2 regions of the Cellulomonas fimi ATCC 484 genome follow, and region 1 is predicted to be linked to the other one. Evidence: predicted binding sites of a transcription regulator. Region 1 holds the regulator's gene; the other holds the start of a gene.

Region 1 (15,505 bases):
ACCCCGCACCCCGCCGTAGTCTGGGGTCATGACGACCGTCCCGGCCCCCTCCGCCGCGCCCGCCGCCCCGCCCGTCGCGGCCGGCCTGCCGGTGACGAAGGGGCACGGCACGCAGAACGACTTCGTCCTGCTCGACGACCGCGACGGCCTGCTCGACCTCACCCCGGCGCTCGTGCGCGAGCTCGCCGACCGCCGGGCCGGCCTCGGCGGGGACGGCGTCATCCGCCTGGTCCGCAGCGCCCACCTCCCCGAGGGGGCCGCACTGCTCGCCGACGTCCCGGACGCGACGTGGTTCATGGACTACCGCAACGCCGACGGCTCGGTCGCCGAGATGTGCGGCAACGGGGTGCGCGTGGTCGCCGCGTTCGCGGAGCGCCTCGGGCTCTGGGACGCGTCCGACGGCGAGCTCGTCCTCGGCACGCGTGCCGGTGTCCGGCGCGTGCGCCGCGTGCCCGTCCCGGACGGGCTGCCCGACGCGGTCTGGTACGCGGTCGACATGGGGCGCTGGTACCTGCCCGGAGGCGAGGACGCGGTGCGTGACGGCTTCGACGCGCAGGTGGCCGTCGCCGGTCTGGCGGACGTGCGGCCGGCGCTCGGCGTAGACGTCGGGAACCCGCACACCGTCCTCGCGCTCCCCGGCCCCGAGGAGCTCGACGCGGCCGACCTCACGCGCGCGCCCGAGGTGCGTCCCGTCCCGCCGCACGGCACGAACGTCGAGCTCGTGGTGCCCCTGGGGGAGACACCCGGGCCCGACGGCGCGCTCGTCGGCCGCGTCGCGATGCGCGTGCACGAGCGCGGCGTCGGCGAGACCCGCTCGTGCGGGACGGGCGCGTGCGCAGCCGCGCTCGCGGTGCGGACGTGGGCCGGTGCCGGTGCGCCCGACGTGTGGCTCGTCGACGTGCCCGGCGGCACCGTGCGCGTCACGGCGCTGTCCGACGGCCACGTCGAGCTCGCGGGACCCGCCGTCCTCGTCGCGACGGCCACGGTCGACCTCGCAGCGGTCGCGACGCGGACCCCGTGAGCACGGCGCCCGGCGCCGGCGCGGTCGGCGCGCCGCAGGCCCCCGGGGACCTGCCACGGGCCGTCGCCACGGCACCGGGCGGGGTCGTGGTCCTCGCGGCCGAGGACCTGGGGGCAGCGCTCGGCGCGCGCGCGACCGTCGTGCAGTTCTCCAGCACGTTCTGCACCCCGTGCCGCCGCACGCGGCTCGTCGTCGAGCACGCGCTCCGCTCGGAGCCGGGCGTCGTCCACGTCGAGCTCGACGTCGCCGACCACCTGGCGCTCGGGGAGCGGCTCGACGTCACCTCGACCCCCACGGTCCTGGTGCTCGACGTGCGCGGGCGGGTGCGCCGCCGGGCCGCGGGAGTGCCGACGCTCGCGCAGGTGCGGGCCGCCCTCGCGGACGCGACCGCCTGACGTCAGGCGTCGCGGACCGCCAGCACCCGGAAGCCCTTGGCGCTCGCGGTCCGTTCGACGACGGTGCCCGCACCGAGCGCGTCGGCGAGCCAGCGCTGCAGCGAGTCCGCGCCGAGGTTCTTGCCGACCACCAGGTGCGCGTCGCCGCCGGGCGTGCGGCGCGGCAGCCAGCGCAGCAGCAGCGTGTGCAGGGCGTCCTTGCCCACGCGGATCGGCGGGTTGGAGCGGATCGTCGCGAAGCGCACGTCGTCGGGGACGTCGTCGGGGAGGGCGGCCACCACGTTGGCGAGCCCGAGCGCGGCGGCGTTGCGCCGGACGAGGTCGAGCGCGCGCTCGTTGACGTCGACCGCCCACACGCGGGCGTCGGGCGACTCGAGGGCGAGCGACAGCGCGACGGGTCCCCAGCCGCACCCGAGGTCCAGGAGGTCACCCTGCGCCGGCGCAGGCGGGGCCGTGCGCAGCAGCACCTGCGTGCCGAGGTCGACGTGGTCGGGGGAGAACACGCCGCCGGCGGTCTGCACCTGCACGCGCCGCCCGGCGAGCTCGACACCCACGGTCCGCAGCTCCACCGGGGACGCGGGCTGCGCGGTGAAGTAGTGCTCCTGGCCGGTCACGACGCCGACCCTACCGGCGGTGGCCGAACCGCTCGGCCGGCAGCGAAATGCGTCGCCGGGTCGGGGGTGCCGTGCGACCCTGGGAGGACCCGAACCGAGAGGATCCGCGTGAACGACCCGCAGCACACCACCCACGAGGCCGAGGCGTACGACCCGCCTCGATCCGTGCAGGACGTCGCCGACGACGTCGTCGCGCGTGTGCTCGCCCGGGCCGGCACCGCGCTCCAGGACGGTGCGACCGTCCACTCGTCGTTCGACGGCGACCAGCTCGACCTCGAGGAGCGCACGTCGCTGCGCCGGGTCGCCGGGCTGTCGACCGAGCTCGAGGACGTCACCGAGGTCGAGTACCGCCAGCTGCGCCTCGAGAAGGTCGTGCTGGTCGGCGTCTGGGGCACGGGCACGGCGGAGGACGCGGAGATCTCCCTGCGCGAGCTCGCGGCGCTCGCCGAGACGGCGGGCTCGGAGGTCCTCGACGGCGTCATCCAGCGGCGCCGCACGCCCGACCCCGGTACCTACCTCGGGTCCGGCAAGGCGGCCGAGCTCGCGATGCTCGTCGCGTCGGTCGGCGCGGACACGGTCGTCGTCGACGGCGAGTTGGCGCCGTCGCAGCGCCGCGCGCTGGAGGACATCGTGCGCGTCAAGGTCGTCGACCGGACGGCGCTGATCCTCGACATCTTCGCGCAGCACGCCAAGTCCCGGGAGGGCAAGGCGCAGGTCGAGCTCGCGCAGCTCGAGTACCTGCTGCCGCGCCTGCGCGGGTGGGGCGAGTCGATGTCCCGGCAGGCCGGTGGCCAGGTCGGCGGGGCAGGTGCCGGCATGGGCTCCCGTGGTCCCGGTGAGACGAAGATCGAGCTCGACCGCCGGCGGATCCGCAACCGGATGGCGAAGCTGCGGCGGGAGATCGCCGCGATGGAGCCCGCGCGCCGCACCAAGCGCGCGTCGCGCAAGAAGAACGCGATCCCGTCGGTCGCGATCGCCGGGTACACCAACGCCGGCAAGTCGTCGCTGCTCAACCGGCTGACGAACGCCGGTGTGCTCGTCGAGAACGCGCTGTTCGCGACGCTGGACCCGACGGTCCGCCGTGCGGAGACGACGGACGGCCGGGTCTACACGCTCGCCGACACCGTCGGGTTCGTGCGCGCGCTGCCGCACCAGCTCGTCGAGGCGTTCCGCTCGACGCTCGAGGAGGTCGCGGACGCCGACCTGCTGCTGCACGTCGTCGACGCCTCCCACCCGGACCCCGAGGGGCAGATCGCGGCCGTCCGGCACGTCTTCGCCGACATCCCGGGCGCGATGGACGTCCCCGAGATCATCGTGCTCAACAAGGCCGACCGTGCGTCGGCGGAGGCGATCGCCCGGCTGCGGTCGCGCGAGGTGCACTCCGTCGTCGTCTCGGCGCACACGGGTGAGGGCATCGCGGAGCTCCAGGCGCTCATCGCCGACCAGCTGCCCCGGCCGGGCGTCGCGGTCGACGTGGTCGTCCCGTACGACCGCGGCGACCTCGTGAGCCGGGTGCACGAGCACGGCGACATCGACGCCGAGGAGCACACGCCGCTGGGCACCGCGCTGCGGGCCCGGGTGGACGAGGCGCTCGCCGCGGAGCTCGAGGCGGCCTCCGTCGCCCGCTGAGCCCCGGCGGCGCGAGCTGCTGCGAACCGGCCGGTCACCCCTCGTGGGCGACCGGCCGGCGTCGCGTCGGGGTGTGGGCGAGCCCGACTAGGCTGTCGCGGTGCCCCCAGCCGAACCCTCGGTCGACGACCTGCTCGACCTCGCCGTCGGCGCCCTCGGGGGTGCGCGCCGGGACGGCCAGCACACGATGGCGACGGCCGTCGCGGACGCGCTCGAGTCGGGTGAGCACCTGCTGGTGCAGGCCGGCACGGGCACGGGGAAGTCGCTCGGGTACCTCGTGCCCGCGGTCCGCCACGCGGTCCTGGCGGACGAGCGCGTGGTCGTGTCCACGGCGACGCTCGCGCTGCAGCGGCAGGTCGTGACGCGGGACCTCCCGCTCGTCGCCGACGCGCTCGCGCCGCGGCTGCCGCGCGCCCCGCGGATCGCGCTGCTCAAGGGCTGGCACAACTACGCGTGCGTGCACAAGGTCGCCGGCGGGTACCCCGACGACGAGCCGGGCACGCTGTTCGACCTCGGTGACCACGCGGGTGCCGCGGACCACCCCGCGGTCGCGGGCGCAGGGCGGCGCGACGGCGGTGAGTCGCTGGGGGAGCAGGTGGTGCGGCTGCGCGAGTGGGCGCAGGAGACAGCGACGGGCGACCGTGACGACCTCGTCCCGGGCGTCACCGACCGGGCCTGGAGCCAGGTCTCGGTCACGTCGCTGGAGTGCCTGGGGACCCGTTGCCCGATGATCGACGAGTGCTTCCCCGAGCGGGCGCGCGCCGCGGCGCGGGAGGCCGACGTGGTGGTGACCAACCACGCGATGCTCGGGATCGCCGCGTCCGGTTCGCCGGGCGTGCTTCCCGAGCACGACGTCCTGGTCGTCGACGAGGCGCACGAGCTCACGGACCGCGTGACCGCGCAGGCGACGTCCGACCTGTCGATCGCGACCGTCGAGCACGCCGCGCGCCTCGCGCGGCGGCACGGCGGCGTGCCGACCACCGACCTCGACACCGCGGGCCAGGCGCTCGCCGCGGCTCTCGTCGAGCTGCCCGAGGGACGGTTCCCGGACGGGCTGCCGGACGCGCCCCGCGCCGCCGTCGCCGCGGTGCGCGACGCCTCCCGGACGCTGCTCAGCGTGCTCAAGCCCGAGCCTGCCGCGGGGGGCAAGGCGGCCCCGCCCGACGGGGGGCTGAAGATGGCGGCGTCCGCGATGCTCGCGCTGTTCGAGGTCGCCGACCGCATGGCGGCCGACCCGGAGGACACACGGCACACCGTGCTGTGGTGCGCCCGCTCGGAGGACCGGCGTGGCGCGGTGCTCACGCGGCTGCACGCTGCGCCGCTCGCGGTCAACGGCCTCATCCGCACGCACCTGCTGGCGGGGCGCACGGGCGTGCTCACGTCGGCCACCCTGTCCATCGGCGGGTCGTTCGACCCCGTGGCGAGGTCGGTGGGCCTCGAGGTCCGCCCGGACGCCGAGCCCGTGGGGCCGACCGAGGTCCGACCTCACGAGGACGAGCCCACGCAGAAGGCACCCCAGTCGCCGGACGCGACGCCCACGTGGCGCGGGCTCGACGTCGGCAGCCCTTTCGACTACCCCCGCCAGGGCATCCTCTACGTGGCCCGGCGGCTGCCGCCCCCGGGCCGTGAGCCCGCGACCGACGCGCAGCTCGACGAGATCGAGGCGCTCGTGCGCGCCGCCGGCGGCCGGACGCTCGGGCTGTTCTCGTCGCGACGTGCCGCCACGGCGGCGGCGCTGGCTCTGCGTGAGCGCCTGGACGTGCCGGTCCTGCTCCAGGGCGACGACCAGCTCCCGACGCTCGTCGCGCAGTTCGCGGCCGACGAGCCGACGTGCCTGTTCGGCACTCTCTCGCTGTGGCAGGGCGTGGACGTGCCCGGCCCGACGTGCAGGCTCGTGCTCATCGACCGCATCCCCTTCCCCCGCCCGGACGACCCGGTGCGCTCCGCACGCGCGGAGGCCGTCGCCGCGGCCGGCGGGAACGGGTTCATGTCGGTGTCGGCGACGCACGCCGCCCTGCTGCTCGCGCAGGGCGCCGGTCGGCTCGTGCGGACCGTCGAGGACCGCGGCGTCGTCGCCGTCCTCGACCCGCGGCTGTCGACCGCCCGGTACGGCGACTTCCTCGCGCGCTCGCTCCCCGCGTTCTGGCGGACCACCGAGCGCGACGTCGCCGTGTCCGCACTGCAGCGTCTCGCTGCGGCGGACTAGCCTCGGACCAGCGCCGACGCGCGGTGCCGCTCCTGGTGGGTACCGACGCGCTGCCCGGCCGACCCGACCGACGGGCGGCCGCACGACGACGCAGGAGGACCCCATGACCGACATCCCCGACCTCGACGACGCCGTCCCCGACCCGACCGTGCCCCGGCGTCGCACGTCGAAGCTCGCGATCGTCGGTGCGGGCGCCGTCGGCTCGACGATGGCCTACGCCGCCCTCATGCGCGGTGCGGCCCGGACCGTCGCGCTGTTCGACATCAACCGGGCCAAGGCCGAGGCCGAGGCTCTCGACCTCGGGCACGGCATCCAGTTCATGCCGATGGCCGAGGTCGTCGGCTCGGACGACATCGCGGTGTGCGCGGGGGCCGACGTCGTGATGTTCACGGCCGGCGCGAAGCAGAAGCCCGGCCAGACGCGGATCGACCTCGCCGAGGCGACGATCGCGCTGGTCCGCAAGGTGCTGCCCTCCGTCGTCGAGGTCGCGCCCGACGCCGTCTACGTCATGGTGACGAACCCGGTCGACGTCGTGACGTACGCCGCCCTGAAGATCTCGGGCCTGCCGCCGTCGCAGCTGTTCGGGTCCGGCACGGTGCTGGACTCCTCCCGGCTGCGCTACCTCCTCGCGCGCGAGACGGGCGTCGCCGTCCAGAACGTGCACGCGTACGTCGCGGGTGAGCACGGCGACAGCGAGCTCCCGCTGTGGAGCTCCGCGAGCATCGGCGCGGTGCCGCTGCTCGAGTGGAACGGCCTCGGCGGCCGCGGCCCGCTCACCGCGGAGGTGCGCGAGCGGATCGCGCACGAGGTGGTCGACTCCGCCTACCGGATCATCGAGGGCAAGGGCGCGACCAACTACGCCGTCGCGCTCGCAGGGTCGCGCATCATCGAGGCCGTGCTGAACGACGAGTCGCGGATCCTGCCCGTGTCCTCGCTGCTCGACGGCTACTACGGGATCTCCGACGTGTGCCTGTCCGTGCCCGCCGTGGTCGGCTCGGGTGGAGTGGGCGACCGGCTCGCGGTGCCCATGTCCGCCGACGAGCTGGCGGGGCTGCGTCGCTCGGCGGACGCGGTCCGCTCGGTGGCGCGCTCCTTCGGCTTCTGACCGCTGCGCTCGTCCGGTACCGGCGGGCGCCTGCCGGCCGGCTCCGCGTCGTCCCGGCAGTGGTGACCAGCCGGGTGCCGCCCGCGAGGGACGGCACCCGGCTGTGTCGACGTCGGCCAGCGCGCTCCTGGGCGGGTCGGTGGCGCTGGGCGGGTCAGTGCCGGCGCAGCGCTGCGACGAGCTCGGACTTCCGCATCGACGACCGCCCCTGGATGCCGACCTCGGCGGCCTTCGTGCGCAGGTCCGCGACGGTCCAGTCCTCGTAGTCGCCGGAGCGGCCGCCCGCGCGGCCCACGGAGGCGCGCGACGAGCCCGCTGAGGCGTTCGCGATGCGCGCGGCCTTCTCCTTGCTGCTGCCCTCGTCGCGAAGCCGCTCGTACAGCCGGGCGTCCTTGACGCTCGGTCCGGGGTCTCTCATCCGTCCGGGCATGCCGCCACCTCCTGTGCGTCGTCCGCACCGGCGCGGGCCGGCGCACGCCCCAGCCTCGCGCGCTCCACCGGCCGCCGCAGCCGGAGCGGAACCGTCAGAGGCTGCGCAGCACCGAGACGACGCGGCCGAGGATCGTCGCCTCGTCTCCGGCGATGGGGGAGTACGCGGCGTTGTGCGGCATCAGCCAGACGTGCCCGTCGGCGCGCCGCAGCGTCTTGACGGTCGCCTCCCCGTCGATCATCGCGGCGACGATCTCACCGTTCTCCGCCACGGGCTGCCGCCGCACGACGACCCAGTCGCCGTCGCAGATCGCGGCGTCGACCATCGAGTCGCCCGCCACGCGCAGGAGGAACAGGTCGCCGTCGCCCACGAGCTGGCGGGGGAGCGGGAACACGTCCTCGACGACCTGCTCCGCGAGGATCGGCCCGCCGGCGGCGATCCGGCCGACCACCGGCACGTACGACGGGCTGGGCACGCGCTCGCCGTCGTCGCCCGTGGGCGCGAACGCGGACCGGCTGCCGTCCGGCGCCGTCCACGTGCCCACGCCGCGCGAGTCGTCGGGCTGGACGACCTCGATGGCACGCGGGCGGTTGGGGTCGCGCCGCAGGTACCCCTTGCGCTCGAGCACCGTGAGCTGGTGCTTGACGCTCGACGGGCTCGTCAGGCCGACGGCCTCGCCGATCTCCCGCATGCTCGGGGGGTAGCCCCGCGACTCGACGGACGCCCGGATCGTCTCCAGGACGAGCCGCTGGCGCGCGGTCAGGCCGTCGACGCCGTGCGGCCCGTCCGGCAGGGCGTGCACCGTCGCCACGGCCTGGTCGGTCCCGGTCGTCCCGGTGTCCCCGCTCGCGCTCACTTGCACCCTCCTGACGTCGTCGGCCGGTCGCCGCCCTGCTGACAGGCCCGCGCCGCCGCCGTGCCGACGTCCGGCCGCGCGGCCCGGGGCCGCGATGTCGGTGGTCGGTGGTGCGCTTGCCCTGCGCGGCCAGCCTAGGCAGTGCGAGCTGCGAGATCAAACACCTGTTCGATCTTCTCTCGACACGTGTCGGGCCCGGCTGGTAGAACTCGTACAGGCGTTCGACGAACAGGCGTTCGAACGGGAGCGGAGGAGGCCGAACATGAGCGCAGCGGTGCTGTCCCCGGCGGGCGTGCGGCGTGCGGTGCCGGGGCGACCGGCCGCCCCGAGCCGTCCTGCGGTGTCGCGCGGCCACCTCACGCTCGTCCGGACGGGTGATGTCGCGGAGGCCCGCCGGGCCCGTCCCGCGCGCGACGCGGCGGTGCCCGGACCGTTGCGGCTCACGACGCGCGGTCGGGTCGTCGTGGTGCTGCTGGCCCTGCTCCTGTGCGTCGCGGTGTCGCTCGTCGCCTCGCGCGCAGCGGCGGACTCACCGGTGTCGGGCGCGATGGAGGTCACGCGGCACGTGGTGCTCGAGGGCGAGACGCTCTGGGCGCTCGCCGAGGACGTGGCGCGACCCGGCGAGGACGTGCGCGACGTCGTGCTCGAGCTCGTGCGGCTGAACGAGCTGCCGAGCGCCGGGCTGATGGCTGGTCAGACGATCATCCTGCCCGCGCGATGACCCGGCCCGCCGCCCGCGTGGGTGCCGGTGGCTGAGCGTGCAGCGACGTTGACGGTCGAGGCGGACGCAGATAGGTTAGCCTTACCTCATCAGACGGGCTGGGGGGCTCGTCGAGGTGCGGAAGCGCTGCTGTCGACAGCCGCGCTCGCCGCAGCACCGCGCCGGGCCGAGGCGAGTCGGTCCGTGACCTGGGACGGGGGCGTCCCCGCGGGGGTGGTCGCTCGACGCGGCCACCCCCGTGCGCGGAGCACCGGCCGGTGCGCGCCCGCCTTGCGACGTCCCTCCGGCGTGACCTAGCGTCGCCGGGACGACCCCAGCGGACGGCGGAACCAGCCACCTCCGCGACCACGAGGAGACAGCGGTGCACTGTCCGTTCTGCCGACACCCGGACTCCCGGGTCGTCGACTCGCGCACGTCCGACGACGGCGCGTCGATCCGCCGTCGCCGCCAGTGCCCGCAGTGCCACCGCCGATTCACGACGCTCGAGACGGCGAGCCTGTCGGTCGTCAAGCGGTCGGGCGTCACCGAGCCGTTCAGCCGCGAGAAGATCGCGACGGGCGTACGCAAGGCGTGCCAGGGGCGGCCGGTGAGCGAGGACGACCTCGCGGTGCTCGCGCAGCGCGTCGAGGAGACGCTGCGCTCGTCCGGATCGGCGGAGATCGACGCCTACGAGATCGGTCTGGCGATCCTCGGGCCGCTGCGCGAGCTCGACGAGGTCGCGTACCTCCGGTTCGCCAGCGTCTACCAGGCCTTCGACTCGCTCGAGGACTTCGAGGCCGCGATCACGGTGCTGCGCGCCGACCGGGAGGGTCGCGTGGAGCGCGACGCTGGGGACGACCGGACGGACGACCGGGCGGACGTCGAGGACGACCCGGCCGAGCCGACACCGGTCTGACGCCGCCGCCCGCGCGTCGGAGCCGCTCGCCTGACGCCGTCGTCGGCCGGGCGCCGTCGCGGGCCGTACGTCGACGCACGCCGGCTGCCGTCGCCGGCCGCGCTCCGACGCGCGCTGCCGCGGGGCTCGCCGCGGGCGTCCGTCCGTGTCCGTGAGCCCGCGACGGTCACGTAGGTTCGAGCGGTGATCCCCGACGACCTCGCGCTGCTGCGCACTCCCGGTTCCCCCGCCGTCCTGCCCGACGGCTCCGCCGCCGTCGTGTCCGTCACCCGGCCCGACCCGCGGTCCGACGAGTACGTCGGCCACCTGTGGCGCGTGCCGCTCGACGGCGACGTCGCGGCCGTCCCGCTCACCCGCGGCCACCGCGACACCGCCCCGGACGTCTCGCCCGACGGGCGCTGGGTCGTGTTCTGCCGCGCAGAGCCGCGGGGCAAACCGCAGGTCTTCGTCGTCGAGGCGACCGGCGGCGAGCCGGTGCAGCTCACCGACGCTCCGCTCGGGGCCTCGTCGCCCCGCTTCTCGCCCGACGGCTCGTCGGTCGCCTATCTCGCTCGTGTCCCGGAGGAGGGGCGCTACGTGCCGGACGGCGACCCCGCGAGCGAGCCGCCGCGGCACATCACGGGCTTCCAGTACCGCAGCGACGGCCTCGGCTTCGGCGTAGACCGACGGCAGCACCTGTTCGTGGTCGACCTTCCCGCCGTCGCGACGGACCCCGACGCTCCGGTCACCGACGCGCCGGCCGTGCCCGCGGCGCGGCAGCTCACCGAGGGCGACCTCGACGTGCGCGACGCGCGCTGGCTGCCGTCGGGCGACGCGCTCGTGGCCGCGGTGGCGCGGCACGGCGCGCGCGACGAGGACCTGCGCCGGGACGCGGTCCTGGTCCCGGTCGCCGGGGGACCGACGGGCCTGACGGGCCTCGTGCCGGTCACCGACGCGGACCACGGTGCGACGCTCACGGTCGAGACGGTCCTGCCCACGCCGGACGGTGCCGCCGTGTGGCTCCTCGCGACCGACGTGGGCCCGTCGGGGCGCGACTTCGTCGCCGCGCACCTCGGGCTGTTCCGCGTCGACCTCGACGGCGGCGAGCCGGGGCGGACGCCCGGGCGGGCCGTACGGCTCACGGACCCCGAGTCGGTGGACCTGGTCGCGGGGATCCTCGCGGCGTCCGCGGACGGCCCGCTCGTCGGCCTCCAGCACCGCGGGGCCGTGCACCTCGCCCGCGTCGGTGCGGACGGCGGGCTCACGACGCTGCTGGGCGGCTCGCACGTGCTCACGGGCGCGGCCGTCGCGTCGGCGTCGACGGTGTCGACGGCGGCGGCGGGCGAGCGGGTGGTCGCGGTGGCCGCCGGGCCGGCGACCGCGGGTGACGTCCTGGTCGTCGACGGTCCCGCCGTGCGGGTCCGCACGGACCTGTCGGCGCCGTTGCGTGCCACGGGACGCCTGCGCGAGCCGCGCGAGCTCGACGCGGTCGCGCCGGACGGGTACCCGGTGCACGGGTGGGTCGTGACGCCGGACCCGGAGCGGTTCGGGACGGGGCCGCACCCGACGGTGCTGATGATCCACGGCGGCCCGCACGCGCAGTACACGCACGCGCTGTTCGACGAGGTCCAGGTGCTGGCGGCGGCGGGCTACGCGGTCGTGCTCGGCAACCCGCGCGGCTCGGCGGGGTACGGCCGCGCGCACGGTGCCGCGATCCGCGGCGCGTTCGGCACCGTCGACGCGGACGACGTGCTGGCGCTGCTGGACGCGGCGCTCGCGCTGCCGGAGACGGACGCGGAGCGCGTCGGCGTGATGGGCGGGTCGTACGGCGGGTACCTGACGGCGTGGCTGACGACGCGGACGGACCGCTTCGCCGCCGCGGTCGTCGAGCGCGGCTTCCTCGACCCGGTGAGCTTCGTGGGGTCGAGCGACATCGGCTGGTTCTTCGGGCTGGAGTACCTCGGCGACGCGGCGGACGAGGAGGGGCGTCGCGCGGTCGCGGCGCAGTCGCCGATGGCCCACGTGGGGGCGGTGACGACGCCCACGCTGGTCATCCACTCGGAGCAGGACTGGCGGTGCCCGGTGGAGCAGGGGCAGCGGTGGTTCGTCGAGCTGCGCCGGCGGGGCGTCGAGGCGGAGCTGCTGCTCTTCCCGGGCGAGGGTCACGAGCTCACGCGGTCGGGCCGCCCCCGGCACCGCGTGCAGCGGTTCGAGCACGTCCTGGCGTGGTGGGCGCGGCACCTGCCGGTGGGCTGACGGCGCCCGTCGGGGCCGGCGGGTGGGACGTCAGCGGTCGCTGGACCGCGGGCCCCACAGGTTGATGCCGGCCTCGACGGCGTGCGGCTCGACCGCGGCGAGCTCGTCGTCGTCGAGCGGTGCGGCGGTCGCGGCGGCCAGGTTGTCGTCGAGCTGCTGCACGGTGCGCGCACCGACCAGGACGGACGTCACGCGCGGGTCGCGCAGCACCCACGCGAGGGCGAGCTGAGGAAGCGTCCGTCCGCCGCCGCGCGCCACGGCGTCGAGCGCGCGGACGTGCGTGAGCACGTCGTCCGTGAGCCACTCGGGCCGCAGGGGCCCGCCGCGTGCGGCGCGCGAGTCGGGGGGACGCCGTCGAGGTACCGCGTCGTGAGCATCCCCTGCGCGAGGGGGGAGAAGGCGACGACGGCCATCCCGGCGTCGGCGGCGACGTCGAGGAGCGTCCGGCCGTCGCTGCCCGGCTGCTCGACCCAGCGGTTGAGCAGCGAGTACGCGGGCTGGTGCACGGCGAGCGGCACACCCAGCCGCCGCGCCACGTCGAGCGCCTGCACGGTGCGGTCGGCGGAGTACGACGAGATGCCGACGTGCAGCGCCTTGCCCGCGCGCACGGCCGCCCCCAGGGCGCTGATGGTCTCCTCGAGCGGCGTCGCCGCGTCGAACCGGTGGCTGTAGAACACGTCGACGGCGTCGACACCGAGCCGTCGCAGCGACTCGTCGAGCGACGCGCGAAGGTACTTCGCCGAGCCGTGCTCGCCGTACGGGCCGGGCCACGCCCGGTACCCCGCCTTGGTGGTGACGACGAGCTCGTCGCGGTGCCCGCGCAGGTCGGTCGCGAGCAGCCGCCCGACGCTCTCCTCCGCGGCGAACGGCGGCGGGCCGTAGTTGTTCGCGAGGTCGAGGTGCACGACGCCCCGGTCGACGGCGTGCAGGACGACCTCACGCTGCTCGGCGAACGGGCGGGCCTCGCCGTAGCTCTGCCACAGCCCGAGGGAGACGACCGGGAGGGACAGTCCGCCGGCGCGGCGGTGGGGCAGGGGCGCGACGCTCACGCCGCCGAACCTACGCGGTGCCCGCCTGCGGGGCACAAACGGTTGGCGCGGGGCACTGCGGTAGGCGAGGCTGGGCGGGCACATGCGCACGACCGGCGACTCCGTCCCGGTCGTGCCGACCGACCGAGCACCACGAGGAGACGCCGATGGGGAACGACAGCGCGAAGCCGGCAGCGGGGGCGGCGAGCGACGACGCCAAGGCGAAGTTCCGGGAGGCGCTCGACCGCAAGAAGGCGGCGCAGCACCGGACGGCCGACGCGTCGACGAACACCGGTCCCGTGCACGGCTCCGAGACGGCCGGCCCGGTCCAGCGGCGCTTCCAGCGCAAGTCCGGCGCCTCCTGACGGGAGCGTCCGCACCGGCGGGTCCGCGACCGGCCCGAATCACGCGAGAGGCCCCGCCGGCATCGGCGGGGCCTCTCGCACGTCCAGCGCCCGGGTGGCCGGGCAGGTGGGTCAGGACAGCAGGCGCAGCCGCACGGACTCGGGGCGCGAGGCGAGCGCGTCGACGACGGCCTGGTCGACGCTCGACCCGGCGTCGGTCACCACGTAGCCCAGCTCGCCGCGCGTCGCGAGCAGCTGGCCCTCGACGTTGACGCCGTGCTCGGCGAGCGTCGCGTTCACGGCGGCCAGCACCCCGGGCACGTTGCGGTGCAGGAACGCGAGGCGGTGCGCGCCGGGCGGCTGGTCGAGGGCGAGGTTGGGCAGGTTGACGCTGAGCGTCGTCGAGCCGGTGGCGAGGTAGTCCCGCACCTTGTTCGACACGAACTGGCCGATCGCCTCCTGGGCCTCCTCGGTCGAGCCGCCGGTGTGCGGCGTGAGGATGACGTTCGGCAGGCCGCGCAGCTCGGAGTCGAACGGGTCGCCCTTGCGCTTGGGCTCGACCGGGAAGACGTCGACCGCCGCGCCGCTCACGTGGCCCGACACGACCGCGTCGCGCAGGGCCGCGTAGTCGACGACGAACCCGCGCGACAGGTTGAGGAACACCGAGCCGGGGCGCATGCGGGCGAACTGCTTGGCGCCGAACAGGCCGGCGTTGCCGCTGCGGCCGTCGACGTGCAGCGTGACGACGTCGGCCGCCTCGAGCAGCTCGTCGAGCGTGTCCATGCGCCGGGCGTTGCCGAGCGCGAGCTTCTCGGCGGTGTCGTAGAAGACGACGGACATGCCGAGGTTCTCGGCGAGGACGGACAGCTGGGTGCCGATGTTGCCGTAGCCGATGATGCCGAGCGTGCGGCCGCGGACCTCGTGCGCGCCGGTCGCGGACTTGTTCCACACGCCGTCGTGCATCGCCCTGTCGAACTCGGTGAGGCGGCGGGTCAGCGCGATGATCTCCGAGATCGCGATCTCCACGACGGAGCGCGTGTTCGAGAACGGCGCGTTGAACGTCGCGACGCCGCGCGACGCCGCGGTCGCGAGGTCGATCTGGTTGGTCCCGATGCAGTACGCGCCGATGGCGACGAGGTCGGGGGCCCGCTCCAGCACGGACGCGGTCACGTGCGTCTTGGAGCGGATGCCGAGGAGCTGGACCCCCTGCAGGGCCTCGACGAGCTCGTGCTCGTCGAGCGCACCCGTGCGGGTGGTCACGTCGAAGCCGGCGGACTCGAGGATCGAGCGCGCCTGCGGGTGGAGGTTCTCGAGCAGCAGGGCCTTGGGCACGCCCCTATGGTGCGCCCGGTCCGCCCCGCGACCCAAGACGGTCCGGCCCTCGGACACGCGCGACCGCCGCTCAGGCGGGGGCGTCCCACCCCGTCGGGAGGTCGGCCGCGTGCACCACGCGCAGGGTGCGCGTGGGGCGCGTCATCGCCACGTAGAGGTCGCCCGCGGACGCCGCGAGGACCTCGGCTGGCTCGACGAGGACGACGACGTCGAACTCCAGACCCTTCGCCTCCCGCGGGGTGAGCAGCACGAGCGGGGCGTCGAGGTCGGCGGACGACGCGCCGCTGCCCAGGACGGCGGCGGTGCCGGCGTCGCGCAGCACCTCGTCGACGCGTGCGAGCGTCGCGGGCGTCGCGACGACGGCGACACGCCCCGCACCCGTGGCGTCGGCGACCTCGCTGACCGACTTCTCCGCGTGCCGCGCAGCGGCGACGGCGAGCCCGTCGGCGGAGACGCGGTCGACCAGGAGGGCGTCGGGCACGTCGCGCGCCGACGTCAGCGGGCTGACGGGCAGCCGTGCGGCCGCCGCGACGCGGCGGGCGGTCTCCGCGACGAGGGCCGGGGTCCGGTAGTTGACGGTGAGCTCCGCGAGCCGCCACGACGAGCGCAGCACCGGGTCCAGCATCCGGGCCCAGTCGCGCGCGCCTGCGACGGCGGTGGTCTGCGCGACGTCGCCGACGATCGTGAGCGAACG
Region 2 (15,505 bases), 510 kb from region 1:
GCGACCACCGCCGTCTGGGCAGCGAGCTCGACCTGTTCTCCTTCCCCGACGAGATCGGCTCGGGGCTGGCGGTGTTCCACCCCAAGGGCGGGCTCATCCGCATGGAGATGGAGGCGTACTCGCGCAAGCGCCACGTCGAGGCGGGGTACTCGTTCGTCAACACCCCGCACATCACCAAGGAGCGGCTGTTCCAGCTCTCGGGGCACCTCGACTGGTACGCGGACGGCATGTACCCCCCGATGCACCTCGACGAGGAGCTCGACGACGAGGGCAACGTCAAGCGGCAGGGGCAGAACTACTACCTCAAGCCGATGAACTGCCCGATGCACAACCTCGTCTACCGCTCGCGCGGGCGCTCCTACCGCGAGCTGCCGCTGCGGCTGTTCGAGTTCGGCACCGTGTACCGGTACGAGAAGTCGGGCGTCGTGCACGGCATGACCCGTGCGCGCGGGTTCACCCAGGACGACGCGCACATCTACTGCACGCTCGACCAGATGAAGGACGAGCTGACCCGTCTGCTCACCTTCGTGCTGGACCTGCTCAAGGACTACGGTCTCGACGACTTCTACCTCGAGCTGTCGACGAAGAACCCGGAGAAGTTCGTCGGCGACGACGACGTGTGGGAGCGGGCCACCGAGACGCTGCGGGAGGTCGCGCAGTCGTCGGGCCTCGAGCTCGTGCCCGACCCGGGCGGCGCCGCGTTCTACGGCCCGAAGATCTCGGTCCAGGCCAAGGACGCGATCGGGCGCACCTGGCAGATGTCGACGATCCAGCTCGACTTCAACCTGCCCGAGCTGTTCGAGCTCGAGTACACCGCGCCTGACGGCTCGCGCCAGCGTCCCGTCATGATCCACCGCGCGCTGTTCGGCTCGATCGAGCGGTTCTTCGCGGTGCTCACCGAGCACTACGCGGGCGCCTTCCCGGCGTGGCTCGCGCCCGTGCAGGTGCTCGCCGTGCCCGTCGCCGAGCCGTTCGAGCCGTACCTCGAGGACGTCGTCGCGCAGCTGCGGGCCGAGGGCATCCGGGCCGAGATCGACCGCTCCGACGACCGGTTCGGCAAGAAGATCCGCAACGCCTCGACGCAGAAGATCCCGTTCGTGCTCATCGTCGGCGGCGAGGACGCGGACGCCGGCGCGGTGTCCTTCCGGTACCGCGACGGGCGTCAGGACAACGGCGTGCCGGTCGCCGAGGCCGTGCAGCGCATCGTCACGGCCGTGCGCGAGCGCGCGCAGGTCTGAGCCGTGAGCACACCCGACCCCGGTGCCGGGGCCGCGCACGACGACGTCGTGACCGGCCCCGGCACCACCGGCGGAGCGGCCGGCGCCGAGACGCCCGACGGCCTGCCCGGCGTCCCCGACGGCTTCGAGCGCCTGTGGACCCCGCACCGGATGGCGTACATCGGGGGCCAGGACAAGCCGACCGACGCGCACGCCGGGCCGGGCTGCCCGTTCTGCCGCATCCCGACGCTGCCCGACGCCGAGGGGCTCGTCGTCGCGCGGGGCCGCACCGCGTTCGTCTGCCTCAACCTCTACCCGTACAACTCCGGGCACCTGCTCGTCTGCCCGTACCGGCACGTCGCCGACTACACCGACCTCACGACCGACGAGGTCACCGAGGTCGCGGAGCTCACGCGCACCGCCATGCGGGTCCTGCGCGCCGTGTCCGGGCCGCACGGGTTCAACCTCGGCATGAACCAGGGCGACGTCGCGGGGGCCGGCATCGCGGCGCACCTGCACCAGCACGTCGTCCCGCGCTGGGGCGGCGACTCGAACTTCCTGCCCATCGTCGGCCGCAGCCGCGCGCTGCCCGAGCTGCTCGGCGACACGCGCGACCGCCTCGCCGCGGCCTGGCCGCCGCCGGGTGCGACCCCGGCCACCGACGCGGACCTGAAGGGATGATCGGCACGTGCTGAACCGACTGCGGGGCGTGATGCAACGCGTCCTGACCCCGCTCGCCGGTGCGCTCCTGCGCGCGGGCGTCTCCCCGGACGCCGTGACCGTCGTCGGGACGCTCGTCGTGGTCGTCACCGCCCTGTGGGCGTTCCCCACCGGCCACCTGTTCCTCGGTGCGCTGCTCATCGCGCTGTTCGCGCTCACCGACTCGCTCGACGGCGTCATGGCGCGCCGGTCGGGCCGGTCCGGGCCGTGGGGCGCGTTCCTCGACTCGACCCTCGACCGGTTCGGCGACGGCGCGATCTTCGCGGGCCTGGTCCTGTGGTTCGTCGGTGGAGGCGACTCCCACGTCACGGCCGTGCTCGCGCTCGCGTGCCTCGTCCTGGGCTCCGTCGTGCCCTACGCCCGCGCGCGCGCCGAGGGCCTCGGCATGACCGCGTCGGGCGGGATCGCCGAGCGCGCCGACCGGCTCGTCGTCGTGCTGCTCGCCACCGGCGCCGTCGGGCTCGGGGCACCCACCGCGGTCCTCACCGTCGTCCTCGCGCTGCTCGCCGTCGCGTCCGCCGTGACCGTCGTGCAGCGGATGGCCAAGGTGCACCGCCAGGCCGTCGGAGCGGTCGAGTGAAGGTCGACGTCGCCCGCCTCTACGCGATCGCCTGGCGCGTCGCGGGCAAGGTGCCCGGTCCGCTGCTGCGCGGTGCCGCCCGGCTCGCCGCCGACGTCACGTGGCTGCGCCACGGCGAGGGCGTCCGGCGCCTCGAGAAGAACCTCGGCCGGGTCCGCCCCGAGCTCGACCACCGCGCGCTGCGCCGCCTGAGCCGCGCGGGCATGCGGTCCTACATGCGGTACTTCACCGAGGCGTTCGCGCTCGTCGCCGTGCCCCGCGAGCAGGTGGACCACCGCGTCCGCGCCGTGCACCGGGAACGGGTCCAGCCCTACCTCGACGAGGGGCGGCCGATCCTGCTCGCGCTCGCGCACGTCGGCAACTGGGACCTCGCCGGCGCGTGGGCCACCCGGCACCTGGCCCCCGTCACCACGGTCGCCGAGCGGCTCGAGCCCGAGGAGCTGTTCCAGGAGTTCGTCGCGTTCCGCGAGAGCATCGGCCTGAGCATCATCCCGCTGTCCGGCGGCGGCGACGTGTTCCGCGACCTCGTGCGCGCGGCCCGGGCGCCGGCCGCGGGGGTGGTCCCGCTGCTCGCGGACCGCGACCTGACCGCGCGGGGCGTCGAGGTCGACCTGTTCGGCCACCGTGCCCGCGTCGCGGCCGGGCCCGCCGCGCTCGCGATCTCCACGGGCGCGCCGCTGTTCCCGACGCTCGTGCGCTACGAGCGCCTGCGCGGTGCGCGCCGTCGTGCCGCCGGGACGCCGTGGGGCGTGACGATCGAGTTCAGCCCGCGCGTCGAGGTGCCCGCCGACGTGCCACGCTCCGAGCAGGTGCGCGCCGTCACGCAGGCGTGGGTCGACGAGGTGGCCGCGGGCATCCACCGTCACCCCGAGGACTGGCACATGCTGCAGCGCGTGTTCGTCGACGACCTCGACCCGGCGCGGTACGCCGCGACCGTGCAGGCGTCCGGGGCGTCGTCGTGAGGCTCGGGCGCGTCCGCAGCGACGGGCGCCCGCTGCGGGTCGGCATCGTCTGCCCGTACTCCTTCGACGTCCCCGGCGGCGTCCAGTTCCACGTCCGCGACCTCGCGGAGGCGCTCATGGCGCGCGGCCACCAGGTCTCGGTGCTGGCGCCCGCCGACGACGACACCCCCGTGCCGGACTACCTGACGGCGGCGGGCAAGGCGGTCCCCGTCCGCTACAACGGCTCCGTCGCCCGGCTCACGTTCGGGCCCATGACGGCCGCGCGCGTGCGCAAGTGGCTCGCGCAGGGGCAGTTCGACGTGCTGCACCTGCACGAGCCGGTCACGCCGAGCCTGTCCATGCTCGCCCTGTGGATCGCCGACGGCCCGGTCGTCGCGACGTTCCACACGGCGCAGGTGCGCTCGCGGTCCATGCAGGTGGCGTACCCCCTGGTGCGGCAGTCCCTCGAGAAGATCTCCGCGCGCATCGCGGTGTCCGAGGACGCGCGGCGCACGCTCGTCGAGCACCTCGGCGGCGACGCCGTCGTCATCCCGAACGGCGTCTACGTCGACACGTTCGCGGCCGCGAGGCCCGACGCGCGCTGGACCGGCACGCCGACCGCGCCGACGGTCGCGTTCCTCGGCCGGCTCGACGAGTCGCGCAAGGGGCTGCCCGTGCTGCTGGGCGCCGTCGGGCGCGTGCTCGACGAGGTGCCGGGCGCGCGGTTCCTGGTCGCGGGCCGCGGCGACACGGGCGCCGACCAGGCGCGCGAGGTCCTGGGGGAGCGCGCGGGCGCCGTCGAGTTCCTCGGGGGCGTGTCCGACGAGGACAAGGCCCGGCTGCTCGCGTCGGTCGACGTCTACTGCGCACCCCAGACGGGGGGCGAGAGCTTCGGGATCGTCCTCGTCGAGGCGATGAGCGCCGGCACGGCCGTGGTCGCGAGCGACCTGGGCGCGTTCTCGCGCGTGCTCGACGACGGCGCCGCGGGCGTGCTGTTCCGCGTGGGCGACAGCGAGGACCTGGCGCGCACGCTCGTGCGCGTGCTGCGTGACCCCGACCTGCGCGCGCGTGTGAGGGCGACCGCGAGCGAGTCGGTCCGCCGCTACGACTGGTCGGTCGTCACCGACCAGGTGCAGGCCGTGTACGAGATGGCGGTCGCCGGTCGCGACGCGCCCGTCGGGGAGGACCCGTCGTCGGTGCGCGGGGCCCGGCTCCTGGAGCTGCGCCGGTCACGGGGTGAGCGATGAGCTGGTCGGAGGTCGCGGTCCTCGTCACGCTCGTCGTGGCGCTCGGGGTGTGGTGGCTCTGGGTCACGGCGTCCCGGCTCGACCGGCTGCACCGCAAGGTCGCCGCGTCCCGGTCGGTCGTCGAGGCGCAGCTGCTGCGGCGCGCGAGCGTCGCGGCCGGGCTGGCGACGTCCGGACAGCTCGACCCCGTGAGCTCCGTGCTCGTCGCGGAGGCCGCGTGGGCGTCGCTCAGCGCGGGCGCGGCCGCGGCGGACGTCGCAAGCCTGCCGGCCGGGGTGCGCGAGCTGCTGAGCGCCGAGGAGGCCGCGGTCGCGACGGACGTCGACGAGCGCGGCCGGGTCGAGAGCGAGCTCTCCGCGACGCTGCGCGAGGCGCTCGGCGACCCAGAGGACGTCGCGGCCCTGCGCGCCGACCCGACGGGCGACGAGCTGCTCGGCTCGCTCGGCTCCGCCTGGTACCGCGTGCAGCTCGCCCGCCGGTTCCACAACGAGGCCGTCGCGCAGACGCAGCGCGCCCGGCGTGGACGCCTGGTCCGGCTGCTGCGCCTCGCGGGCCACGCACCGGCCCCGCGGACACTCGAGCTGGACGACGAGTGGCCCGCGGCGCTGGGCCGGCCGGGCGCGCGCGCGAGCGACGACGCGGCCCGTCCGGGCCCCTCGGCGCGCGGCACGGACGCGGCCGGCGACGCCCGCCGGGACGGCTGAGACGGCCGACGGGGCCGCACGGACGACGGACTACCATGGCGGGACGGGCCGCGCCCGGCCCCCCACCCCCACGACTTCTGTGAGGCTCGACGTGACCAGCGAGAACAGCCAGCCGACCACCACGACGCACGAGCCCGCCGCCGGCACCGTCGGCACCGCGCGCGTGAAGCGCGGCATGGCGGAGATGCTCAAGGGCGGCGTCATCATGGACGTCGTCACCGCGGAGCAGGCGAAGATCGCCGAGGACGCCGGCGCGGTCGCCGTCATGGCGCTCGAGCGCGTCCCGGCCGACATCCGCGCGCAGGGCGGCGTCGCGCGCATGAGCGACCCGGACCTCATCGACGGCATCATCGAGGCCGTCTCGATCCCCGTCATGGCGAAGGCCCGCATCGGCCACTTCGTCGAGGCGCAGGTGCTGCAGTCGCTCGGCGTCGACTACGTCGACGAGTCCGAGGTGCTCACCCCGGCCGACTACGCGCACCACATCGACAAGTGGGCGTTCACCGTCCCGTTCGTGTGCGGCGCGACCAACCTGGGCGAGGCGCTGCGCCGGATCACCGAGGGCGCCGCGATGATCCGCTCGAAGGGCGAGGCCGGCACGGGTGACGTGTCGAACGCCACGACGCACATGCGCACGCTGCGCGACGAGATCCGCCGCCTCACCTCGCTGCCGGAGGACGAGCTGTACCTCGCGGCGAAGGAGCTGCAGGCGCCGTACGAGCTCGTCAAGGAGGTCGCGACCGCCGGCAAGCTCCCGGTCGTGCTGTTCACCGCGGGGGGCATCGCGACCCCGGCGGACGCCGCGATGATGATGCAGCTGGGCGCCGAAGGGGTGTTCGTCGGCTCGGGCATCTTCAAGTCGGGCAACCCTGCCGAGCGTGCCGCCGCGATCGTCAAGGCCACGACGTTCTTCGACGACCCCGACGTGATCGCGAAGGTGTCGCGCGGCCTCGGCGAGGCCATGGTCGGCATCAACGTCGACGACGTCCCGGTGCCGCACCGTCTCGCCGAGCGGGGCTGGTGAGCGGGCCGGACCGCGCAGCCGGGGCCGCGGACGCGTCGTCGTCCGCGGCCCTCGGCGTGCCGGGGACGACGGGCGTGCCGCCCGCACGTGGGCACGCCGACGGCGGGGGACCGGTCCACGGGCTCGGGCCCGAGTGGCGGCCGGGTCCCGACGGCCTGCTGTTCCGGCGGGCCGCGCGGGTGATCCTGCTCGACGAGCACGACCGCGTCCTGCTCATGCGCGGGCACGACGTCGACCAGCCGGAACGGAGCTGGTGGTTCACCGTCGGCGGCGGCATCGACGACGGCGAGGACTCCCGGACCGCGGCGCTGCGCGAGCTGCGCGAGGAGACGGGCATCGTCCTGGACCCGGCGGCGCTGCAGGGGCCGGTGCTCACCCGGTCGGCGATCTTCGACTTCTTCGCGCAGCACTGCCGCCAGGACGAGGACCTGTACCTGGCGCGTGTGCGCTCGGGCGACGTCGGCGAGCTCAGCCGCGACGGCTGGACGGAGCTCGAGGCGGGCGTGCTCGACGAGCTGCGCTGGTGGCCGCTCGACGAGCTCGAGGCGGTGGACATCGAGGTGTTCCCCGCGGGGCTGCCGGCGCTCGTGCGGGACCTCGCGGCCGGCTGGGACGGCACGGTGCGGCACCTGGGGCTCGCGCGCGAGTCGTGACCGGTCGACCCCGACCGGGTGGTACTGGTCGGTAACGTCGGTGTGTACCGTCGACGGCATGCCCACCCTCGCGCCCACCTCGCCGACGCTGCACATCCCCCGCAGCGGCATCCGCACCCTCATGGAGCTCGCCAACCGCGACCCGGAGGCGCTCCACCTCGAGATCGGCGAGCCCGACGCCACGACCGCGCCCCACGTCGTCGACGCGGCCGCCCGCGCGGCGCACGACGGCCTCGCGGGCTACACCGCGAGCACCGGCATCCCGGCCCTGCGCGCCGCCGCCGCCGAGCGGGTCACGCGCGTCTCGGGCCGAAAGACGGCCGCCGACGACGTCGTCGTCACGCACGGCGCGATGCACGGGCTGACCATGACCATGGCCGCGCTGCTCGGGCCGGGCGACGAGGTGCTGCTGCCCGACCCGATGTTCCCGAACTGGGCCATGGCGGCCGTGTCGGTCGGTGCCACGGTGGGCACCTACCGCACCGCCCCCGAGGCGGGCTACGTCCCGGACCCCGCGGACGTCGAGGCCGCGATCGGGCCGCGCACGCGCGCGGTCGTCGTGTGCTCGCCGAACAACCCCACGGGTGCCGTGTACCCGGCCGAGGTCGTCGCCGCGCTCGTCGACGTCGCCCGGCGGCACGACCTGTGGGTGCTGTCCGACGAGTGCTACGAGGCCGTGACGTTCGGCGCGCCGCACGTGAGCCCCGCGGCGTTCGACACCGACGGACGGGTCGTCGTCCAGCACAGCCTGTCCAAGACGTACGCGATGACCGGCTGGCGCCTGGGGTATCTCGCGACCCCCCGGCACGACGTGGTGGAGACGCTCGGGCACCTCGCCGAGGCGACCGTCGCGTGCCCGTCGGCGGTCGGCCAGCACGCGGCGCTCGCCGCGCTCACGGGCTCGCAGGACTACGTCGCGCTCGCCGTGGCGTCCTACCGCGCGCGTCGCGACGCCGCGGTCGCGCAGCTCGACGCCGCCGGGATCGGCTACGTGCGTCCCGAGGGCGCGTTCTACCTCATGGTCGACGTGGGTGTCGCCGACACCGACGCGTTCGCGCTGCGGCTCCTCGCGGAGCGGCACGTCGCGGTCGCGCCGGGGGCGACGTTCGGGGCCGCGGCGCACGGGCGCGTGCGCGTGAGCCTCGCGGCGGCGCCCGACGTGCTGCGGACGGGGCTGGCGCGGCTCGTCGAGGCGGTCGAGGAGGTGCGCGCGGGCGACGGTGCGGCGGCCGACCGCCGGGCGCAGGCGGAGCCGCTCCTCGCCGCGAACTAGGATCCCCCGTCGTGACCGTGACCGTCGGAGTCCTCGCCCTGCAGGGAGACGTGCGCGAGCACGTGCACGCGCTGACCGTCGAGGGCGCGCACGCCGTGCCCGTGCGCCGCGTGCGCGAGCTCGACGCCGTCGACGCCCTCGTGATCCCCGGCGGCGAGTCGACGACCATCGACAAGCTGCTGCGGGCGTTCGACCTGTTCGCACCCGTCCAGGAGCGCCTGCGCGCCGGGATGCCCGCCTACGGGTCCTGCGCGGGCATGATCCTGCTGGCCGACCGGGTGCTGGGCGGCATCGAGGGGCAGCAGACCCTCGGTGGCGTCGACGTCACCGTGCGCCGCAACGCGTTCGGCCGCCAGGTCGACTCGTTCGAGACGGACCTCGCGGTCGAGGGCGTCGAGGACGGCCCGCTGCACGCGGTGTTCATCCGTGCGCCCTGGGTCGAGGAGGTCGGTCCGGCCGCCCGGGTCGTCGGTCGCGTCGAGTCGGGTCCCGCCGCCGGTAGGATCGTCGCGGTCCGCCAGGGACCGCTCCTCGTCACCTCCTTCCATCCGGAGGTCACGGGCGACACCCGGGTGCACCGTCTGTTCGTCGAGATCGTCCGCGAGAGCCAGGGGTAGGCAGAGCCGATGTCGGGTCATTCCAAGTGGGCCACCACCAAGCACAAGAAGGCCGTCGTCGACGCGAAGCGCGGCAAGCTCTTCGCGAAGCTGGTCAAGAACATCGAGGTGGCCGCCCGCACGGGCGGTGGTGACCCCGCGGGCAACCCGACGCTGTTCGACGCCATCCAGAAGGCGAAGAAGTCGTCGGTCCCGAACGACAACATCGACCGCGCCCTCAAGCGCGGGTCCGGCCAGGAGGCCGGCGGCGCCGACTACCAGACGATCATGTACGAGGGCTACGGCCCCGGCGGCGTCGCGGTCCTGGTCGAGTGCCTCACCGACAACCGCAACCGCGCCGCGTCCGACGTGCGCGTCGCGTTCACGCGCAACGGCGGCCAGATGGCCGACCCCGGCTCGGTGTCGTACATCTTCAGCCGCAAGGGCGTCGTCATCGTGCCCAAGGAGGGCACCGACGAGGACGCGGTCATGGAGGCGGTGCTCGACGCGGGCGGCGAGGAGGTCAACGACCTCGGCGAGTCGTTCGAGGTGCTGAGCGAGGCCACCGACCTCGTCCCGGTCCGCACGTCGCTGCAGGAGGCCGGCATCGAGTACGACTCCGCCGACGTCGTGTTCTGGCCGTCGACGCAGATCGAGGTCGACGCCGAGGGTGCGCGCAAGATCCTGCGCCTCATCGACGCGCTCGAGGACTCCGACGACGTGCAGAACGTCTACGCGAACTTCGACGCGTCCGACGAGGTCATGGCGGAGCTCGAGGACGACTGACGACAGGCGCGCAGCCTCCCGGGGAACGACCCGGGAGGCTGCGACCATACGAGCGTGCGCGTCCTCGGAGTCGATCCCGGCCTGACCCGGTGCGGTCTCGGCGTCGTCGACGGCCTGCCCGGGCGCCGCGCGCGGCTCGTCGCGGTCGGTGTCGCGCGCTCGCCGGTCGACGACGAGGTCGACCAGCGGCTGCTCACGATCGAGGCGCAGCTCGAGGAGTGGCTCGAGGAGCACGCGCCCGACGCGGTCGCCGTCGAGCGGGTGTTCGCGCAGCACAACGTGCGCACCGTGATGGGGACCGCGCAGGTCGCGGGGCTCGCGATGGTCGCGGCAGCACGGCGTCGCATCCCCGTCGCGCTGCACACCCCCAGCGAGGTCAAGGCCGCTGTCACGGGCAACGGCCGCGCCGAGAAGGCGCAGGTGCAGACCATGGTCCAGCGGCTGCTCGGCCTGGAGGAGCTGCCGCGTCCCGCGGACGCCGCGGACGCGCTCGCGCTCGCGATCTGCCACCTGTGGCGGCCGGCGGGTGCGCTGGGCGCGCCGCAGCGCGCGCCGGGCTCGATGACCGCGGCGCAGCGCGCGTGGGCCGCGGCCGAGCAGGCGGCGAAGCGGCGCGCCTGAGCCCGCGTCGACGGCGGGCACGGCCACTGCCCGGTCGGAGGCGACGGCGGGCCCCGGGGGAGCGCCGACCACGGCGGGCGTGTCCGTCGTACAGGTGTTCGGGCGTGTGCGAGAGTAGCGCCGTGACGGACGGGACGACGGAAGGGGCGCGGGCGTGATCGCGTCGGTGCGGGGCACGGTCCTGGCGGTGCGGCTGGACTCGGCCGTGGTCGAGGTCGGTGGTGTCGGGATGCTCGTGCAGGCCACGCCCGCGACGCTCGCCGGGCTGCGCGTGGGTGCGCAGGCCACGCTCGCGACGTCGCTCGTCGTCCGGGAGGACTCGCTCACGCTGTTCGGCTTCGCCGACGCCGACGAGCGCGAGGTGTTCGAGGTCGTGCAGACGGTGTCGGGCGTCGGCCCGCGCCTCGCGCTGGCGATGCTCGCGGTGCACACGCCCGACGGCCTGCGCCGGGCGGTCGCGGGGGAGGACCTGGCCGCGCTCATGCGGGTGCCCGGCATCGGCCGCAAGGGTGCGCAGCGCATCGTCCTCGAGCTCGGGGACCGCCTCGGCGCACCCTCCGGCGCGGGTGCGCCCGCCACGTCGTCGGCGGCGTCGGACGACCGGCGCGACCAGGTCGTCGAGGCGCTCGTCGGGCTCGGCTGGAACGCGAAGGCGGCGGGGGACGCCGTGTCGGCCGTCCTGCAGGACGCGCCCGGCCCGGTCGCCGCCGACGAGGTCGCGGGCGTGCTGCGCGCCGCGCTGCGCACGCTCGGCGGCGGTCATGGCTGACGGCGACGACCTCGATCTCGACGTCGCGACCGAGCGGCTGCCGGCGGAGTCGCTGGTCCGCTCCGGTGCCGACGACGTCGAGCGGGCCGCGGAGGCGGCGCTGCGACCGCGCACCCTGGACGAGTTCGTGGGGCAGCGCGTCGTGCGCGACCAGCTCTCGCTCGTGCTGCAGGCCGCGCGCCGGCGCGGCCGCGCACCCGACCACGTCCTGCTGTCCGGGCCGCCCGGGCTGGGCAAGACGACGCTCGCGATGATCATCGCCGCCGAGCTCGGCACGTCGCTGCGCGTCACGAGCGGCCCGGCGATCCAGCACGCGGGCGACCTGGCCGCCGTGCTGTCCTCGCTCGAGGAGGGCGAGGTGCTGTTCCTCGACGAGATCCACCGCCTCGCGCGTCCCGCGGAGGAGCTGCTGTACGTGGCGATGGAGGACTTCCGGGTCGACGTCGTCGTGGGCAAGGGCGCGGGCGCGAGCGCGATCCCGCTCGCGCTGCCGCCGTTCACCGTGGTCGGCGCGACGACGCGCGCGGGCCTGCTGCCGGCACCGCTGCGCGACCGGTTCGGCTTCACCGGGCACCTCGACTTCTACGAGACGCACGAGCTCGAGCGGGTCCTGCTGCGCTCGGCCGGCCTCCTGGGGGTGCCGCTGGACGGCGACGCCGCGGCCGAGATCGCGTCGCGCTCGCGCGGCACGCCCCGCATCGCGAACCGCCTGCTGCGCCGCGTGCGCGACTGGGCCGAGGTCCGCGGCGACGGGATGCTGAGCCTCGCGGCCGCACGCGCCGCGCTCGAGGTCTACGAGGTGGACGCGCGTGGGCTCGACCGGCTGGACCGGGCGGTCCTGTCGGCGCTGTGCACGCGGTTCGGCGGCGGGCCGGTCGGCCTGACGACGCTCGCCGTGGCCGTCGGCGAGGAGCCCGAGACGGTCGAGACCGTCGCCGAGCCGTTCCTCGTGCGCGAGGGGCTCATCGGCCGGACGCCGCGCGGGCGCGTCGCGCTGCCCGGCGCGTGGGAGCACCTGGGCCTCGACCCGCTCCCCGGGCCGGGCACGCTGTTCGGCTGACGACGCGCAGGTCCTCGTGGGGGCGGCCCGGGGCGTGCCGTGGAGGGTGCGCCGGTCGCGGTCGACGCCGACGGGGGAGTGCGATCGGGAACCTCGCGGTGCCACGGGACGTTGGAGCGGCGAGCCGCTGCGCCTAGACTGCGGCGGACACATCACTCGATCGGAGCCGTACCAGTCGTGGACCCCACCTTCCTCGTCATCCTCCTCCTCGCCTTCGGCGCGTTCTGGCTCATGTCCAGCCGGACCCGCAAGCAGCAGCGCGAGGCCCAGGACTTCCGGAACAACCTGGCGCCGGGGGACGAGATCATGACCGGCTCGGGCCTGTTCGGCACCGTGGTCGAGGTCGAGGGTGACGTCATCACCGTCGAGTCGACCCCGGGGTCGCGCACCCGCTGGATCCGCGCCGCGATCGCCAAGCGTGTCGACCCGCCGGCGGACACCGCCGCCGACGAGGACGAGGACGAGGAGACCTTCGACGACGACGCCACGGACGCCGACCGCGACCGTGCCGCCGACGAGGTCATCGACGTCCCGGACGACCTGTCCTCGCTCCCGCCCGTCCTGCGCAAGAAGGACGACGAGCCGGACACCAAGTAACCGCACACGGCCCGGGTGACGACGCCCGGGCCTGGACCCCACCGGTCGCCTGGGTGACCGGTGCGCGCACGAGAGAAGACTCCGTTGGCCCCTCCTGCCCGCCGTCACCGGCCGGTCCGTACGCTCCTGTGGCTCGGGCTGCTGGTCGTCGCCCTCTTCGGCACGATCTTCGCCGGCACCGAGCGCTCCACCGCGACGTGGACGCCGAACCTCGCCCTCGACCTCGAAGGGGGCACGCAGGTCATCCTGAAGCCCGTCTCCGACGACCCGGGCGCCATCACGTCCGAGACGATCTCGCAGGCGATCGAGGTCATCCGGCAGCGCGTCGACTCCTCGGGTGTCGCCGAGGCGGAGATCACGAGCCAGAGCGGCAACAACATCGTGGTCGCGCTCCCGGGCACGCCCAGCGAGGAGACGCTCGAGCTCGTCCGGACGTCCGCGCAGATGGAGTTCCGTCCCGTGCTGACCTTCGGCGCGCCCACGCCGGTCGGCGAGGACGACGCGGCCGCGCCGGAGCCGACGGAGTCCGCCGCGGCGACCGACCCGGAGGCGGCCGACCCGGCCGCGACGCAGGAGCCCGCGGCAGACGCTGCGGCGACGCCCGAGCCGACGCCCAGCGCGTCGGCGCCCGCGTCGGACACGCCCGCGAAGGCCGCCCCTGACACCCCGAGCGACGCGGCGTACTACGTCACGCCCGCGGTGCAGGAGCGTTTCGACACCCTCGACTGCACGGACCCGAGCAACCTCACGGGCGGCGCCCCGGGTGACCCGGACGCGGCGTTCGTCACGTGCGACCCGGCCGGCACGGCCAAGTACATCCTCGGCCCGGTCGAGATCGAGGGCGGCGAGATCTCGGGCGCGAGCTCGGGCCTGCGCCAGACGCAGACCGGCGGCGTCACCAACGAGTGGGTCGTCAACCTCGAGTTCACGTCGAAGGGCACGACGCAGTTCACCGACGTCACGACCCGGCTGCAGGGGCTCACGAGCCCGCAGAACCAGTTCGCGGTCGTGCTCGACGGGCTCGTCATCTCGGCGCCGGGGCTGGACCCCGGCACGATCATCTCCAACGGCAAGGCCGAGATCTCGGGCACGTTCACGCGGGAGTCGGCGGCCACGCTCGCCAACCAGCTGAACTTTGGCTCGCTGCCGCTGACGTTCGAGGTGCAGAGCGAGGAGCAGATCTCCGCGACACTCGGCTCGGAGCAGCTGCAGAAGGGTCTCGTCGCGGGCCTCATCGGCCTCGTCCTCGTCGTCATCTACTCGCTGTTCCAGTACCGCGCGCTCGGGCTGCTCACGGTGTCGTCGCTCATCGTGGCGGCCGTGATCACCTACGGCGTCATCACGCTGCTGTCGTGGACGCAGGGCTACCGCCTGTCGCTGCCGGGCGTCGCGGGCCTGATCGTCGCGATCGGCATCACGGCGGACTCGTTCATCGTGTACTTCGAACGCATCCGTGACGAGCTGCGCGAGGGCCGCACGCTGCAGGCCGCCGTCGAGCGCGGCTGGGAGCGGGCGCGACGCACCATCCTGGCGTCCGACGCGGTGAACTTCATCGCCGCGGCGGTGCTCTACGTGCTCGCCGTGGGCGGCGTCCGCGGCTTCGCGTTCACCCTCGGTCTCACGACGATCATCGACGTGATCGTGGTGTTCCTGTTCACACACCCGGTCATGACGCTCATCGCCCGCACGAAGTTCTGGGGCGAGGGCCACCCGTGGTCCGGCCTCGACCCGCGCCGGCTCGGCGTGGACGTGCCGCGCTACGCCGGCCGTGGCCGCGTCGTCGCGCCGACGCCCGGCAAGACCGCGAAGGGCGACGCCGACCGTGTCCCGGTGGGCGTCGGCACGGGCACGTCCGGCGACGCCACGGCGCCGACCGGCGGGACCATCGCCGAGCGGCGGGCGGCCGCGCGGGCCGCCGCCGCGCGTGAGGCCCAGGGTGCACCGCCTCCCGAGCCGGCGGACCGGGGACCCGACCCGACGGGGACGAACGAGCCCGCGACCGGGCGCACCGAGGGGAGCGAGCTCTGATGGCCGCCGGATTCGCCCAGTGGGGCAACGACCTCTACACCGGCCGCCGGTCGTACGACATCGTCGGGCGCCGCAAGGTCTGGTACACGATCTCCGCGATCCTCGTCGCCGTCTCCGCGGTGCTGCTCGTCAAGCCGGGCCTCAACCCCGGCATCGAGTTCCGTGGCGGCTCCGAGTTCGTGGTGTCCGGGGTCACGGACCTCGACCAGCAGCTCGCGATCGACACGGTCCAGGCCAACGCGCCCGGCGAGTCGCCCAAGGTCACGACGATCGGCACGGAGAGCCTGCGGATCCAGACCGCCGAGCTGTCCAACACCGAGGTCGAGGAGATGCAGGGGGCGCTGGCCGAGGCCTACGGCGTGCCCGAGGAGAACGTCACCTCGTCGTTCATCGGCCCGTCGTGGGGTGCCGACATCTCCCGCAAGGCGATCACGGGCATCGTCGTCTTCCTGCTGTTCGTCGCGGTCGTCATGACGATCTACTTCCGCAACTGGCGGATGGCGGTCGCCGCGCTCATCGCGCTGTTCCACGACCTGATCATCACCGCGGGCGTGTACGCGGGCGTCGGCTGGGAGGTCACGCCGGCCACCGTCATCGGCTTCCTGACGATCCTCGGGTACTCCATCTACGACACCGTCGTGGTGTTCGACAAGGTCCGCGAGAACACCGCGGACACCCTCGAGCAGACC

The links. Region 1 encodes LexA, which represses DNA repair genes until DNA is damaged. Its sites were predicted from a motif close to TCGAACANNTGTTCGA; they were not measured.
Region 2: the regulator LexA is predicted to act here: its motif matches at 10,449-10,464, upstream of ruvA (Holliday junction branch migration protein RuvA).

The regions. Positions count from the first base shown of each region.
Region 1 covers NC_015514.1:1,730,722-1,746,226, forward strand. The annotation lists gene miaA (tRNA (adenosine(37)-N6)-dimethylallyltransferase MiaA) at 1-32, shown strand, start outside; gene dapF (diaminopimelate epimerase) at 29-1,021, shown strand; gene CELF_RS07955 (thioredoxin family protein) at 1,018-1,416, shown strand; gene CELF_RS07960 (class I SAM-dependent methyltransferase) at 1,419-2,030, opposite strand; gene hflX (GTPase HflX) at 2,139-3,659, shown strand; gene CELF_RS07970 (ATP-dependent DNA helicase) at 3,760-5,865, shown strand; gene CELF_RS07975 (L-lactate dehydrogenase) at 5,969-6,970, shown strand; gene CELF_RS07980 (Rho termination factor N-terminal domain-containing protein) at 7,125-7,400, opposite strand; gene lexA (transcriptional repressor LexA) at 7,495-8,256, opposite strand; gene CELF_RS07990 (LysM peptidoglycan-binding domain-containing protein) at 8,519-8,977, shown strand; gene nrdR (transcriptional regulator NrdR) at 9,339-9,872, shown strand; gene CELF_RS08000 (S9 family peptidase) at 10,056-12,107, shown strand; partial or broken gene CELF_RS08005 (aldo/keto reductase) at 12,138-13,240, opposite strand; gene CELF_RS08010 (DUF5302 domain-containing protein) at 13,303-13,500, shown strand; gene serA (phosphoglycerate dehydrogenase) at 13,612-14,811, opposite strand; gene CELF_RS08020 (HelD family protein) at 14,882-15,505, opposite strand, start outside.
Region 2 covers NC_015514.1:2,242,748-2,258,252, reverse strand. The annotation lists gene thrS (threonine--tRNA ligase) at 1-1,238, shown strand, start outside; gene CELF_RS10310 (HIT family protein) at 1,287-1,898, shown strand; gene pgsA (phosphatidylinositol phosphate synthase) at 1,906-2,517, shown strand; gene CELF_RS10300 (phosphatidylinositol mannoside acyltransferase) at 2,514-3,479, shown strand; gene CELF_RS10295 (glycosyltransferase family 4 protein) at 3,512-4,705, shown strand; gene CELF_RS10290 (hypothetical protein) at 4,702-5,409, shown strand; gene pdxS (pyridoxal 5'-phosphate synthase lyase subunit PdxS) at 5,501-6,433, shown strand; gene CELF_RS10280 (NUDIX hydrolase) at 6,430-7,086, shown strand; gene CELF_RS10275 (pyridoxal phosphate-dependent aminotransferase) at 7,145-8,359, shown strand; gene pdxT (pyridoxal 5'-phosphate synthase glutaminase subunit PdxT) at 8,371-8,976, shown strand; gene CELF_RS10265 (YebC/PmpR family DNA-binding transcriptional regulator) at 8,986-9,741, shown strand; gene ruvC (crossover junction endodeoxyribonuclease RuvC) at 9,796-10,362, shown strand; gene ruvA (Holliday junction branch migration protein RuvA) at 10,517-11,131, shown strand; gene ruvB (Holliday junction branch migration DNA helicase RuvB) at 11,124-12,191, shown strand; gene yajC (preprotein translocase subunit YajC) at 12,369-12,788, shown strand; gene secD (protein translocase subunit SecD) at 12,873-14,816, shown strand; gene secF (protein translocase subunit SecF) at 14,816-15,505, shown strand, end outside.